Regions from separate parts of the Massilia sp. TWR1-2-2 genome, predicted to be linked through region 2. Evidence: predicted binding sites of a transcription regulator. Region 2 holds the regulator's gene; the other holds the start of a gene.
What was found. Region 2 encodes HrcA, which represses chaperone genes, less so after heat shock. Its sites were predicted from a motif close to TTAGCACTCNNNNNNNNNGAGTGCTAA; they were not measured.
Positions count from the first base shown of each region.

Region 1: a site for HrcA is predicted at 1,502-1,528, ahead of rpoH (RNA polymerase sigma factor RpoH). Genes of this name have one in related genera too.

Region 1 covers NZ_JAFCWM010000003.1:110,367-116,259, forward strand. The annotation lists gene ACP7DD_RS04030 (cell division ATP-binding protein FtsE) at 1-356, shown strand, start outside; gene ftsX (permease-like cell division protein FtsX) at 353-1,273, shown strand; gene rpoH (RNA polymerase sigma factor RpoH) at 1,654-2,553, shown strand; gene ACP7DD_RS04045 (hypothetical protein) at 2,651-3,061, shown strand; gene ACP7DD_RS04050 (hypothetical protein) at 3,069-3,794, opposite strand; gene ACP7DD_RS04055 (ABC transporter ATP-binding protein) at 3,791-4,669, opposite strand; gene ACP7DD_RS04060 (GntR family transcriptional regulator) at 4,666-5,064, opposite strand; partial or broken gene ACP7DD_RS04065 (cupin domain-containing protein) at 5,329-5,635, shown strand; gene ACP7DD_RS04070 (TerD family protein) at 5,713-5,893, opposite strand, start outside.
Region 2 covers NZ_JAFCWM010000011.1:152,498-158,390, reverse strand. The annotation lists gene ACP7DD_RS12780 (hypothetical protein) at 123-707, opposite strand; gene ACP7DD_RS12775 (hypothetical protein) at 736-1,320, opposite strand; gene ACP7DD_RS12770 (HAD family hydrolase) at 1,586-2,311, shown strand; gene hrcA (heat-inducible transcriptional repressor HrcA) at 2,383-3,408, shown strand; gene fur (ferric iron uptake transcriptional regulator) at 3,481-3,909, opposite strand; gene bamE (outer membrane protein assembly factor BamE domain-containing protein) at 4,009-4,590, shown strand; gene dapB (4-hydroxy-tetrahydrodipicolinate reductase) at 4,604-5,413, shown strand; gene ACP7DD_RS12745 (barstar family protein) at 5,424-5,750, shown strand; gene ACP7DD_RS12740 (hypothetical protein) at 5,758-5,893, opposite strand, start outside.

The DNA.
Region 1 (5,893 bases), on a different contig from region 2:
TGCCTTTGTTGGTGACCGGCGCCTCGAAGGCGCAGGCCGAGCAGCGCGCCCGCGCCGCGCTCGACAAGGTCGGCCTGCTCGAGCGCGCCAAGGCGCTGCCGCTCGAGTTGTCCGGCGGCGAGCAGCAGCGCGTGTCGATCGCGCGCGCCATCGTCAACCGGCCGCAGATCATCCTGGCCGACGAGCCCACCGCCAACCTCGACCGGGCCAGCGCCGACAAGGTGCTCGACGCCCTGCGCGCGTTCCACGCGGTCGGCGTGACGTGCATGATTTCCACCCATGACGAATATGTACTGGACGGCGCGGCGCGCGTGATCCATCTCGACCATGGCCAGCTGGTGCAGGAGCAATCATGAAGAGCTGGCTGCGGCAACACCGTTTCGCCATGATGGCGGCGCTGGGCAACCTCGGCAAGTCGCCTGGCAGCTTCCTGTTCAACGTGGTGGTGGTGGCGATCGCGCTGGCGCTGCCGTTTGCCGGCATCACGCTGCTCGACAATGTGCGGCCGATGTCGGAGCAGCTGTCGGTCGATCCGGAAATCAGCCTGTTCGTCGACGCCGGCACCACCCGCGAGCAGGCGCAGGCGCTGGCGCCGTCGCTGCGCGCGGTGCTCAAGGACCACAACGCGAAGATCGTGTTCGTGCCGCGCGAACAGGCGCTGGAGACGCTGAAGGCCAAGAGCGGCCTGTCCGACGTGCTTGGCACGCTGGGCGAAAATCCGCTGCCCGACAGCTACGTCATGACGCTGGGCGGTTTCAATAGCGCCGCCGAAGCGAGCAATGTCGACGCGTTGGCCGACCAGCTGCGGGCGCTGCCTGGCGTCGAAACGGTGCAGGTCGATTCGGCCTGGGTGCGGCGCCTGGCCGCCCTGCTCGGCGTGCTGCGGCTGGTGCTGCTGCTGCTGGCGCTGACGCTCGGCATGGTGGTGATCGCGGTGGTGTTCAACACGATCCGCCTGCAGGTGCTGACCCAGCGCGACGAGATAGCCGTTTCCAAGCTGATCGGCGCGACCGACCTGTTCATTCACCGGCCGTTCTATTACACCGGCGCCCTGCTGGGCCTGTGCGCCGGCGCCGTGGCGCTGGGCGCGGTGGCGCTGGCGCTGCTGCCGCTGAACACGGCGATCGCCGAATTCGCGCGGCTGTACGCCAGCCAATTCCAGCTGACGCCCTTGGCGCCGGCGGCGATCGCCGCCCTGCTGGCCGTCAGCGCCGGCCTCGGCCTGGTCGGCGCCGTGCTGTCGGTGCAGCGCCACCTGGCGCGCCTGCACTAACAACGCTGGGGTCAGGTTGTTGAGCAGGGTGCGTTCTCGTACCGGGCGCCTCCCCTGCGGCGTCTATCGTATACTTGATCGGCGCCACAACCGCGACCTTTCCCAAGAACAACACGTTTGGTTCGATCCAGTTCAGTAGAGGACGATGCCCGTGCTCTACAGTGTTAACGCCGCAATTAGATACTTACAAGCAATTTAATCGCCTATCAGGATCATAGTTCCTGGCGATTGGCACTCTATCTAAGAGAGTGCTAAACTATGTTTGCTGACGGGGAAACACAATCACCACCGTCGGCACCAGGGAACAAACGCTGTGACCGCGCCGGGGAATTTCTCCTCCAGGCCGACGATCCGGCACTACTACATGACGAGGCAACTACATGACGACGATGACCGCACAATCCGCATTGGTACCAACCGCCAATCGCGCTTTGGGCCTGGGCTTCACGGGTAACCTTGGCAATATCGACGCCTATATCTCGGCGGTGAACCGCCTGCCGATGCTGACGCACGAGGAAGAGATTTCGCTGGCCAAGCGGCTGCAGGAACAGAACGACCTCGGCGCCGCGCAGGAGCTGGTGCTGTCGCACCTGCGCCTGGTGGTGTCGATCGCCCGCGGCTACCTCGGCTATGGCCTGCCGCACGCCGACCTGATCCAGGAAGGCAATATCGGCCTGATGAAAGCAGTCAAGCGCTTCGACCCGAACCAGGGCGTACGGCTGGTGTCGTACGCGATGCACTGGATCAAGGCCGAGATGCACGAGTACATCCTGAAAAACTGGCGCCTGGTCAAGGTTGCCACGACCAAGGCACAGCGCAAGCTGTTCTTCAACCTGCGCAGCAACAAGGTTGGCCTGGACGCGATGACCCCGACCCAGATCGACGCGCTGGCCAAGCTGCTCGACGTCAAGCGCGAAGAAGTGATCGAGATGGAAACGCGCCTGTCGGGCCGCGACATCGCGCTCGAATCGCCGACCGATGATGAGGACGACAAGTTCTCGCCGATCGCCTACCTGTCGTCGGACCTGTCGGAGCCGACCAAGGTGCTGGAAGCGGAGCAAGTCACGCGCCTGCAATCGGAGGGCCTGGACACCGCGCTCGGCAAGCTCGACCCGCGTTCGCGCCGGATCGTCGAAGCACGCTGGCTGGCCAACGACGACGGCTCGGGCGCCACGCTGCATACGCTCGCTGAAGAGTTCGGCGTGTCGGCCGAGCGCATTCGCCAGATCGAGTCGGCCGCGCTGAAGAAGATGAAAGGCGCGCTGAGCGCATTCATCTAACCGGCTGCATGCCAGCACAAGAAGGCGCCTGTTACAGGGCGCCTTTTTTCATGTCGAAGTGCGTTACCATGCTGGCATTGTCCATGCGGAATACACGATGAAACGAATCGCCCTGTGGGCCAGATTGCTGTGCGTGTCGGTGCTCTACAGCCTGGCTGGCTGCGCCGGCACGCCGCTCGACCAGCCGCTGCGTGGCGGCAGCTTTCCGCTGGCCGAACGCCAGGCCGTGACGCTGGCGCCCGGCGTGGCGGTGCGCTACGACAGCTTCGCCGACAGCCGCTGCCCGACCGGCGCAATGTGCATCTGGGCCGGCAAGGTCAGCTACAACTTCACGCTCACCAGCAAGGCAGGCGCGGAGAAATTTGCGCTCGATTACGAGGGCGAGCAGTACGTTTCCACGACGCTGCCGGACCTGCGCTTCGGCATTTCGTTTGCCGGCGTGAAGCAGCGGCCGCTGGCCGAACATGCCGTCGTGCTGGAAGTGGCCATCGGGCACAAGTCGCAATAGCAACGTGTCAGCGCTTGCTTCCCGCGGGGAATGCCGGCGGCGCCTGCACCATGCAGCGCCAGCGGCGCCAGACGAACAGCGTGATGGCGATCGTGCCGGCCAGCGCACACCAGGCCCATACCTGGCCGTCGAACTTGCCGCGCACCGCCGCCGGCACCAGGAACAAGGCCGCGCCGGCGCCAACGGCGAGCAGCACCGGCTGCAATCGGTCGGCCACGACGCCGCGCGCATAGTCGCGCAGCAGCACGCCGGCCAGCACCAGCGCGGCGCCGCACACGGCCAGCGCGCGCAGCACTTCGCCGCCGGTCGCGCCCAGCACCCACAGCATCGCCAGCGTGACCACGCTAGCGAACGCCCACATCGCGCAAAATCGGGCGAGCAGGTATCGCGCCAGCGCGCGGTTGAGCTCGCGCGCCATCGGCGCCGCCGGCGACAGGCGCACCAGGCGCTGCTCGGCGGTGCGGCCATAGCAGCGCGCCGCTTCGATGAAAGTCATCATCGCCAGGCCGAACAACACTGTGCTCAACACCAGCGCGCGCGTCATCGTCAGCCGTGCGTGGGCGGTGCCGAGGCCCTGCACTTCGATCAGCACGCGGATCGCCACGCATACCACCACCAGCACCGCCAGCCAGGTGCGCGCGCCGCTGAAGGCGGCGGGACCAAGCACGCGGGTGAACGGCGGCTGGCGGCGCTGGCCGTCGATGCGGATTTCGCGGTGTACCGGCGCGCTCACTGCGTCACCTCGACAAACAGATCGGCCAGCGTCAGGTGCTCGATGCGGATGGCCGGCTCGCGTTCGGCCAGCGCCAGCAGCTCGCCGCTGGCCGCGCTGGTGACGATCTGCGTGATGCCGTCGAGATCCTTGGAGCGGCGCAGCTCGCCGCTGACGGCGAAGCGGTCCAGCAGGCGGCCCGGCCCGGTGACGCGGCGCGCGCTTTGCAGCAATTCGTCCAGCCCGCCTTGCAGGGCAATCTTGCCGCTCTTCAGGAACGCCACTTCCGACGCCACCCGCTCGAGATCGGACAGCACATGGGTCGAGAACACGATGGTGGTGCCGCGCTCGATAAAGCCGTCGAACAGCTCGCGCAGGAAGTCGCGCCGCGCGGCCGGCTCGAGGGCCGACATCGGTTCGTCGAGCACCAGCAGCTGCGGGTCATGCGCCAGCGCGCGTACGATCGACAGGCGCTGCTTCTCGACGGCCGAGAGCTGGCTGATCGGCCGCTTGCGCATGATCTTGTCGAAGCCCCAGCGCGCCAGCAGACCCTCGACCTTGGCGCCGTTCCAGTGCGGGTACAGCGTCTTGAAGTAGTCGAGCATCTGCAGCGGCGAGAGCCAGTCGAACAGGTCGCAGGTGTGCGGCACGTAGGCCAGTTTCGCCCGCGCCTGCGCCGACAGGTTGGCGACCGGCTCGCCGAACACGGTGACGGCGCCGCCGTCGGTTTCCTGCAGCCCCAGGATGCAGTCGAGCAAAGTGGACTTGCCGGCGCCCTTGCGTCCCAGCAGCCCGATCACCTGGCCAGGCAGGATCTCCCAGTCGAGCTGGTCGAGGACCGGCTTGCTGGTGAAATGTTTCGAGATCGACGCTATCTGGATGATCGGTACGGTCATGACGCTTCTTTCAGTATTCTCGTGAACAGGGCAAGCACGATATCGGCATCGAGTTCGAGTTGGCGCGCCTCGCGTGCGGCGCGTTCCAGCGTCGGGCGCAGCAAGTCGATGCGGCTGGCCACGCTGGGGCGGGGCTCCGGCGCCTCGGCCACGAGCATGCCCACGCCGCGCCGGCGCGTCAGCAAGCCTTCCGTTTCCAGGATGCCGTACGCTTTCGACACCGTCATCGGATTGAGCGCCAGCGCCTGGGCGATCTGGCGCACCGACGGCATCGCGTCACCGGGCGCGAGCTGTCCGCCGGCGACCAGGCGCCGCGCCTGGTCGACCAGCTGCCGATAGATCGGCTCGGACGCACCGGGGACGATCGAAAACAGGTGGGCAGAGTGGGCAGCCATGATGTCGCGCTGTATTATTTGACTAATACAGTAATCATATCAAGGTGACATGTCAAGAAAAACCGGCTCGCGGACTGCGATTTGCTACATCGTGAAAATTTTCAATCTCGCCGGAGCTGTCCATGACCCACCAGCCGTCAGCGCATGAGTCGGAGGAAATCGGCACGGCACAGGGCCGAACGCGATTGTGGCATGCATGGCATTAAAATTGGTTGAAAAAAACAACGATACAATACCTCCAACACCAAACTGAAAGGTCTGCCAATGCGAATTATTCGCAGCCAGGAATTTACCGCCGAGCGCGCCTGGGGCGCTGACGATATCGCCAAATGGAACCACGACCCGCCTGCATTGGACCGACCAGCCGTACAAGTGGCATGTCAACGATGGTGAAGAGGTATTTGCAGTCCTGGACGGAACCGTGCACATGCATTATCGGGAAGCGGGCATCGAACGAGTCGTGACCCTGGCGGTTGGCGACGTGTTTTTCGCTGGAGCCGGATGCGAGCATATGGCCCATCCGCGCGGCGAGGCCCGGATTCTGGTCGTTGAACGCGAGGGCAGCGTTTGATTGACTAACGATCAGCACCAAAAAAAGCAGGTCCGGTGTTAGCGGACCTGCTGGCGGTATTGCAAGCGCACTGGAAATTACAGATGCGGCGTGATCTGCGGCATCAGGTCGTCAAAGGTGCGGCCGCTGCCGTTTTCGCCGATCGCGTGCATCTTCCACTCGCCGCCATGGCGGTACAGCTTGGCCATGATCTGCGCCGTATGCGCGCCCTGCACCGACAGGTCGTAGCGCGCCACTTCCTTCTGGTTGGCGGCATTC
Region 2 (5,893 bases):
GAGCGGGCTTGAAATCCAATTCTTTGTAAGGAGTTGGAGGAGACAAGTGAATTATGCTGCGTTACAGCATATAACGCCAATTTATCTTTCGAATACCAGATATTCCAGAAGAGAATATCTGCTTACTTCGGCACGCAGGTGACCGCGACATTCGTCACCGCCACGTCGCCCATTTCGCCGGTGCCGTTCGCCACGCTGCACGTTTCGGTGGCCGGTTGGGTCAGCACCGTGATGCCGTAGGTGATGCCGAACGGAACCTTGTTCGGCATGGTGAAGGCGGTGGCACCGGCGGCCGCCGTTGAAACGGCTGGGTCGCTGCCATTGGTCAGCTGCAAACCGGTCGACTTCAGGCCGGTGATCGTGCCGCCGACCGGCGCGGTGTTGATGGTGCAGTACACGTCGATATTGATCGAGGACAGCCGCCCGGCCGTCTCGGTGCCGCGCAGCACCTGGCATTCCTGGTGCGCCGGCGGCGTCTTCCGGATCACGGCGTAGACGTCGCCATAGTCGAGCGTGTTCGGGAACGTGAAGGTAGTCGCCTTGGCCGGCACCTTCAGGTCCATGCCATTGGTGCTCAGCACCAGGCCTTCATAGACCAGGCCGTTGATGGTGCCGGTGATCGGGAAGGTCGCTTTGCCGCCGCCGCAAGCGGCCAGGCTCAGCGCGAGCGCCAGCACGATGGCCGGGCGCAGGAAAGATTTGGTCATGTGTTCTCCAGAAAGTAGATGGCGCGGGTCAGCTGCAGATGACCTGGATGTTCTTGATATCGGTCTTGCCGACCGTGCCGACACCGTCGACGATGCGGCAGGTGCGCGAAACGGGCTGGGTCAGGATCGTCACGCCGTACGGCGAACCCTCGGCGACCTTGGTCAGGCTGAAGCTGGTCGCGCCGGCCTTGACTTCGATGCGGTTGGCGCCGTTGACCAGCACCAGGCCGTTGCTGTCGAGACCGCTGACGGTGCCGCCCAGTTCATGGGTGTTGGTGATACAGTTCACAACGACCGTACTGATGCTGAACGAGCCGGTCGCGCCCTTGCCATTGGCGACCGAGCAGACGGCGTTGTCGGGCGAGGCAGAAATGTCGACGTCGAAATTCTCGTCATTGCTCAGCAGCTTGGCGAAGACGAAACCCACCTGCCCCCCCTGTACCGGTTCGACCGCAACTTTGTCGCCGTTGCCCTTGTTGATCAGCACCAGGCCGGTCTTGCTCAGGCCGATGACGGCGCCACCGAGCTGCAGGTTGCCGTCGTTGCCGCCGCCGGCGCCAACGCTCAGTGCGCACGCGAGCGCCACGCTCGAACGCAGGGTCAATCTTTTCATGTGTTCTCCAAAAACAAACAGGGGTAGAGCGGGGGAGGGCTGACGCCGCGCCGCGGGACAGACGGTTTGGCCGTCATTTTAGAGCATTTGGCAAGCTGGAGCGTCTTTCCTCTTGTATCGCGGTGTAACCGGCGTGCAGCACCGGGGTCAGTGCCGCACCGGGGTCAGTGCCGACATTCGGACACGGGTTCATCTGTCGGGCGCCGATTTGCACTTCGCCGCCCGACTCGTTATGCTGGCATCGCCTCCACTTCCGTTTGCCGCAATGACCGCTACTACAAGCACCCAACGTCCCGCCTGGCCGAAGGCGGTCCTGTTCGACCTCGACGACACCTTGTGGCCGATCGCACCCGTCATTGCCCAGGCCGAGCGGTCGCTGCATGCCTGGCTGCAGCAGCACGCGCCGCGCGTGGCGGCCGGCTTTTCGATCGACGCGCTGCGCCAGGCGCGCCAGCGCTTGCTCGAGCGCCGGCCCGAGTTTCACCTCGACCTCGGGGCGCTGCGCCGCGCCGGCCTGCGCGAGGCATTCGCCGATGCCGGCGAGGACAGCACCAAGGTCGAGCACGCGATGGCGCATTTCTTCGCCGCCCGCAACGCCGTCGCGCTGTACGACGACGTGCTGCCCGGCCTCGAGAAGCTCAGCGAGCTGGTGCTGGTCGGCTCGATCTCGAACGGCAACGCCGACTTGCGCGCGATCGGCATGTCGCATCACTTCAAGGTGTCGGTCGCGGCGCACCAGCTCGGCTGCGCCAAACCGGACGCCGCCATTTTCCTGGCCGCCTGCGAACAGCTCGGCGTGGCCCCGCACGAGGCCGTGTATGTCGGCGACGACGTGCTGCTCGATGTGCGCGGCGCCCAGCAGGCCGGCCTGCGCGCGGTGTGGCTGAACCGCACCGGCAGCAGCCGACACCTCGAGCACGGCGTGGTGCCCGACGCCATCTGCGCCGATTTCGGCGAGTTGCTCGACTGGCTGGAGCGCCGCCACGGCTAGTGCCGGGAACTGCACAGCGGCGCCGCGAACGTGCATAATAAGGGTGTCCGTCTTCGCGCCCCCATACAATCATGCAACTCGATACCCGCGCACAAACTTTGCTCAAGGCTCTCGTCGAGCGCTACATCGCCGACGGCCAGCCGGTCGGCTCGCGCGCGCTGTCGAAGATTTCCGGGCTCGACCTGTCGCCGGCGACGATTCGCAACATCATGGCCGACCTCGAGGAAATGGGCTACGTCGCCAGTCCGCACACGTCGGCCGGCCGCATCCCGACCCCGCGCGGCTACCGCATCTTCGTCGACACGCTGCTGACGGTGCAGCACATCGACGAGCACGCCGTCGAGTCGCGCATGCGCATGCCCAACCAGCAGCCGCAAAAGATCATCTCGAACGCCGCGCAGATGCTGTCGTCGCTGTCGCAGTTCGCCGGCGTGGTGCTGAGCCCGCGGCGCGAGTCGGTGTTCCAGCAGATCGAGTTCTTGCGCCTGTCCGAAAAGCGCATCCTGCTCGTCATCGTCGACCCGCGCGGCGACGTCCAGAACCGCCTGCTGCTGACCGACGCCGACTACACCCCGAGCCAGCTGATCGCCTCGGCCAACTACATCAACCAGAATTACGGCGGGCTCTCGTTCGACCAGGTGCGCCTGCGCGTGACGGACGAACTCAAGCAGCTGAGCGACGACATGAGCCGCCTGATGCAGGCCGCGGTCGAAGCGGGCAGCGAGGCGATGACCGACCATTCGACCGACATGGTCATCTCGGGCGAACGCAACCTGCTCAGCGTGTCGGACCTGTCCTCGAACATGGCGTCGCTGCGCCAGATGTTCGACATGTTCGAGCAAAAGACCGGGCTGATGCAGCTGCTCGACGTGTCGAGCAAGGCCACCGGCGTGCAGATTTTCATCGGCGGCGAATCGAACCTGGTGCCGATGGACGAAATGAGCGTGGTGACGGCGCCGTACGAAGTGAACGGCAAGATTGTCGGCACGCTCGGCGTGATCGGCCCGACCCGCATGGCGTACGAGCGCGTGATCCCGATCGTCGACATCACCGCCAAGCTGCTGTCGAACGCGCTGAGCCACGGCGGTCAGGTCTGATATTCGGACATTGCGGCTCGTTGAAATGTTCGAACGTCCCGCCAACGCGAGGGACTGGCCCCAGCTTTTTGCTTAATGCCGGTGCGGGCAGGCCGGCTTGATGCAGTTGCCGTAAATGGCCAGCGCATGCTCGGCGATGTTGAAGCCGCGCTCAGCGGCAACCTTGTGCTGGCGCGACTCGATTTCCTCGTCAAAGAACTCTTCCACCCGCCCGCAGTCGAGGCACACCAGGTGGTCGTGGTGCGAACCGGCATTCAGTTCAAAGATCGCCTTGCCCGTCTCAAAATGGTTGCGGTTGAGCAGGCCGGCCTGTTCGAACTGGGTCAGCACGCGGTACACGGTGGCCAGGCCGACGTCCATGTTTTCGGTCAGCAGGATCTTGTAGACGTCTTCCGCAGTGAGATGGCGTACTTCGCTGTTCTGAAAAATCTCGAGAATTTTCAGGCGAGGAAGGGTCGCTTTCAGGCCGCTGGCCTTGAGATCGCTTGGATTGTTACTCATGTTTGTTGCTCGTATATTGGCATAGTGCTTTATGATATAGCGTTTTGGAGCTAGCGCTCAAACGTTTTGAGGTCACTTATGCGCGTCAAGAATGCTTTTTTGCACAGTTTTTACTCCCGGACACCACTGCTGGCAGTTGCCGTCTGCGCCGCGCTGACCTTGTCGGGCTGCGCATCGTGGCGCAATGCGCTGTCGCCTTCGGCGTCGCAGCCGGTCACGCCGGCGCAAGCTGCCGCCGACGCCGACCAGTCCGCGGCATCGGCCAACGCCGGCGCCCAGACCACCAGCGCGACGTCGCTGCAAAAATTCCTGTGGATATTCAAGCCGTACCGCCCTGACATTCAACAAGGCAACTTCGTCTCGCAGGAAATGCTGGCCCAGTTGAAAGTGGGCCAGACCCGCGAGCAGGTCAAGTTTATCCTCGGTACGCCGCTGCTGACGGACGTGTTCCACACCGATCGCTGGGATTTTCCGTTCTACCTGGCGCGCGGCAATGGGGAGCTGACCAAGGCGCGCGTGACCATCTACTTCAAGGACGACAAGGTCGAGCGTTTCGACGGCGGCAACCTGCCGACCGAGCGCGAGTACATCGCCCGCATCGCCGGCCCTGCCAAGGCCGCGGCGAAAGAGGCACCGAAGAAGGAAGAGGCAGGTTCGGCCTCCATCCAGATCAGAAAATAAGCGGCCAGCGACCATGACTTCACTGAACATTGCGGTGGCAGGCGCCAGCGGGCGCATGGGCAAGATGCTGATCGAGGCGATCGCCAGGGCGCCCGACGCCGAACTGACCGGCGCGCTCGACGTGGCCGGCTCGCCGGCGATCGGCACGGACGCCGCCGCCTTCCTCGGCCAGCCGGCGTCGGTGGCCATCGCCGCCGACCTGGCCACCGCGCTCGCCGGCGCGCGCTGCCTGATCGACTTCACCCGCCCGGAAGGCACGCTCAGGCACCTGGCCTATTGCGCCGAGCACGGCATCGCGATGGTCATCGGCACCACCGGCTTCGACGATGCCGGCAAGGCCGCCATCCGCGCCGCCGCCGCCAAGACCGCGATCGTGTTTGCGCCGAACATGAGTGTCGGCGTCAACGTCACCCTGAAGCTGCTGGAAATGGCGGCAAAGAGTTTCGCTGAAGGGTACGATATCGAGATCATCGAGGCGCACCACCGCCACAAGGTCGATGCGCCGTCCGGCACCGCGCTGAAGATGGGCGAAGTCATCGCCGACGCGCTCGGACGCGACCTCAAGCAGTGCGCCGTGTACGGGCGCGAAGGCGTCACCGGCGAGCGCGACCCGTCCACCATCGGCTTTGCCACCATCCGCGGCGGCGACATCGTCGGCGACCACACGGTGCTGTTTGCCGGCGACGGCGAGCGCATCGAGATCAGCCACAAGTCGGGCAGCCGCGTCACCTACGCCCACGGCGCCTTGCGTGCGGCGCGCTTCCTGGCCGACAAGCAAACCGGCCTGTACGACATGCAGGACGTGCTGGCGCTGGGGCGCTGAGGAGAAAACGATGGCTACTGCAGAACTGAACGGCGCCGTCATCGACGGCTGGGACAGCTTCCACGCGGAATCGCGCAAGACGTTCGGCTTTCCTGAGTCGTACGGCAACACCATCGATTCATGGGTCGATTGCCTCAGCTACCTGCGCGACGCCGACGGCATGAGCAAGTTCCGCCTGAAGCCCAACGAGGTGCTGGAAATCGTCATCAACGACGCCGCCGCCATGCGCGAGAAGGCGCCCGACCTGCTCGAAGAGTTGACCTTCTGCGTCGCCGGCATCAATGAGCGCTATGAGGATTACGGCGAGAAGCCCGCGCTGGCGCTGGTTCTGCGCTGACCGATCGCTAGGGGAAGTAGATCTTGACGATGACGGCAATGAGCATTGCCGTATTTGTCGCACACATCCATCGAAGCAGTTTTAGTTCACCACGTACCCGTGCTATTTCAAGATCCATCCTTGCCTCCAACGCGTCGATCCGT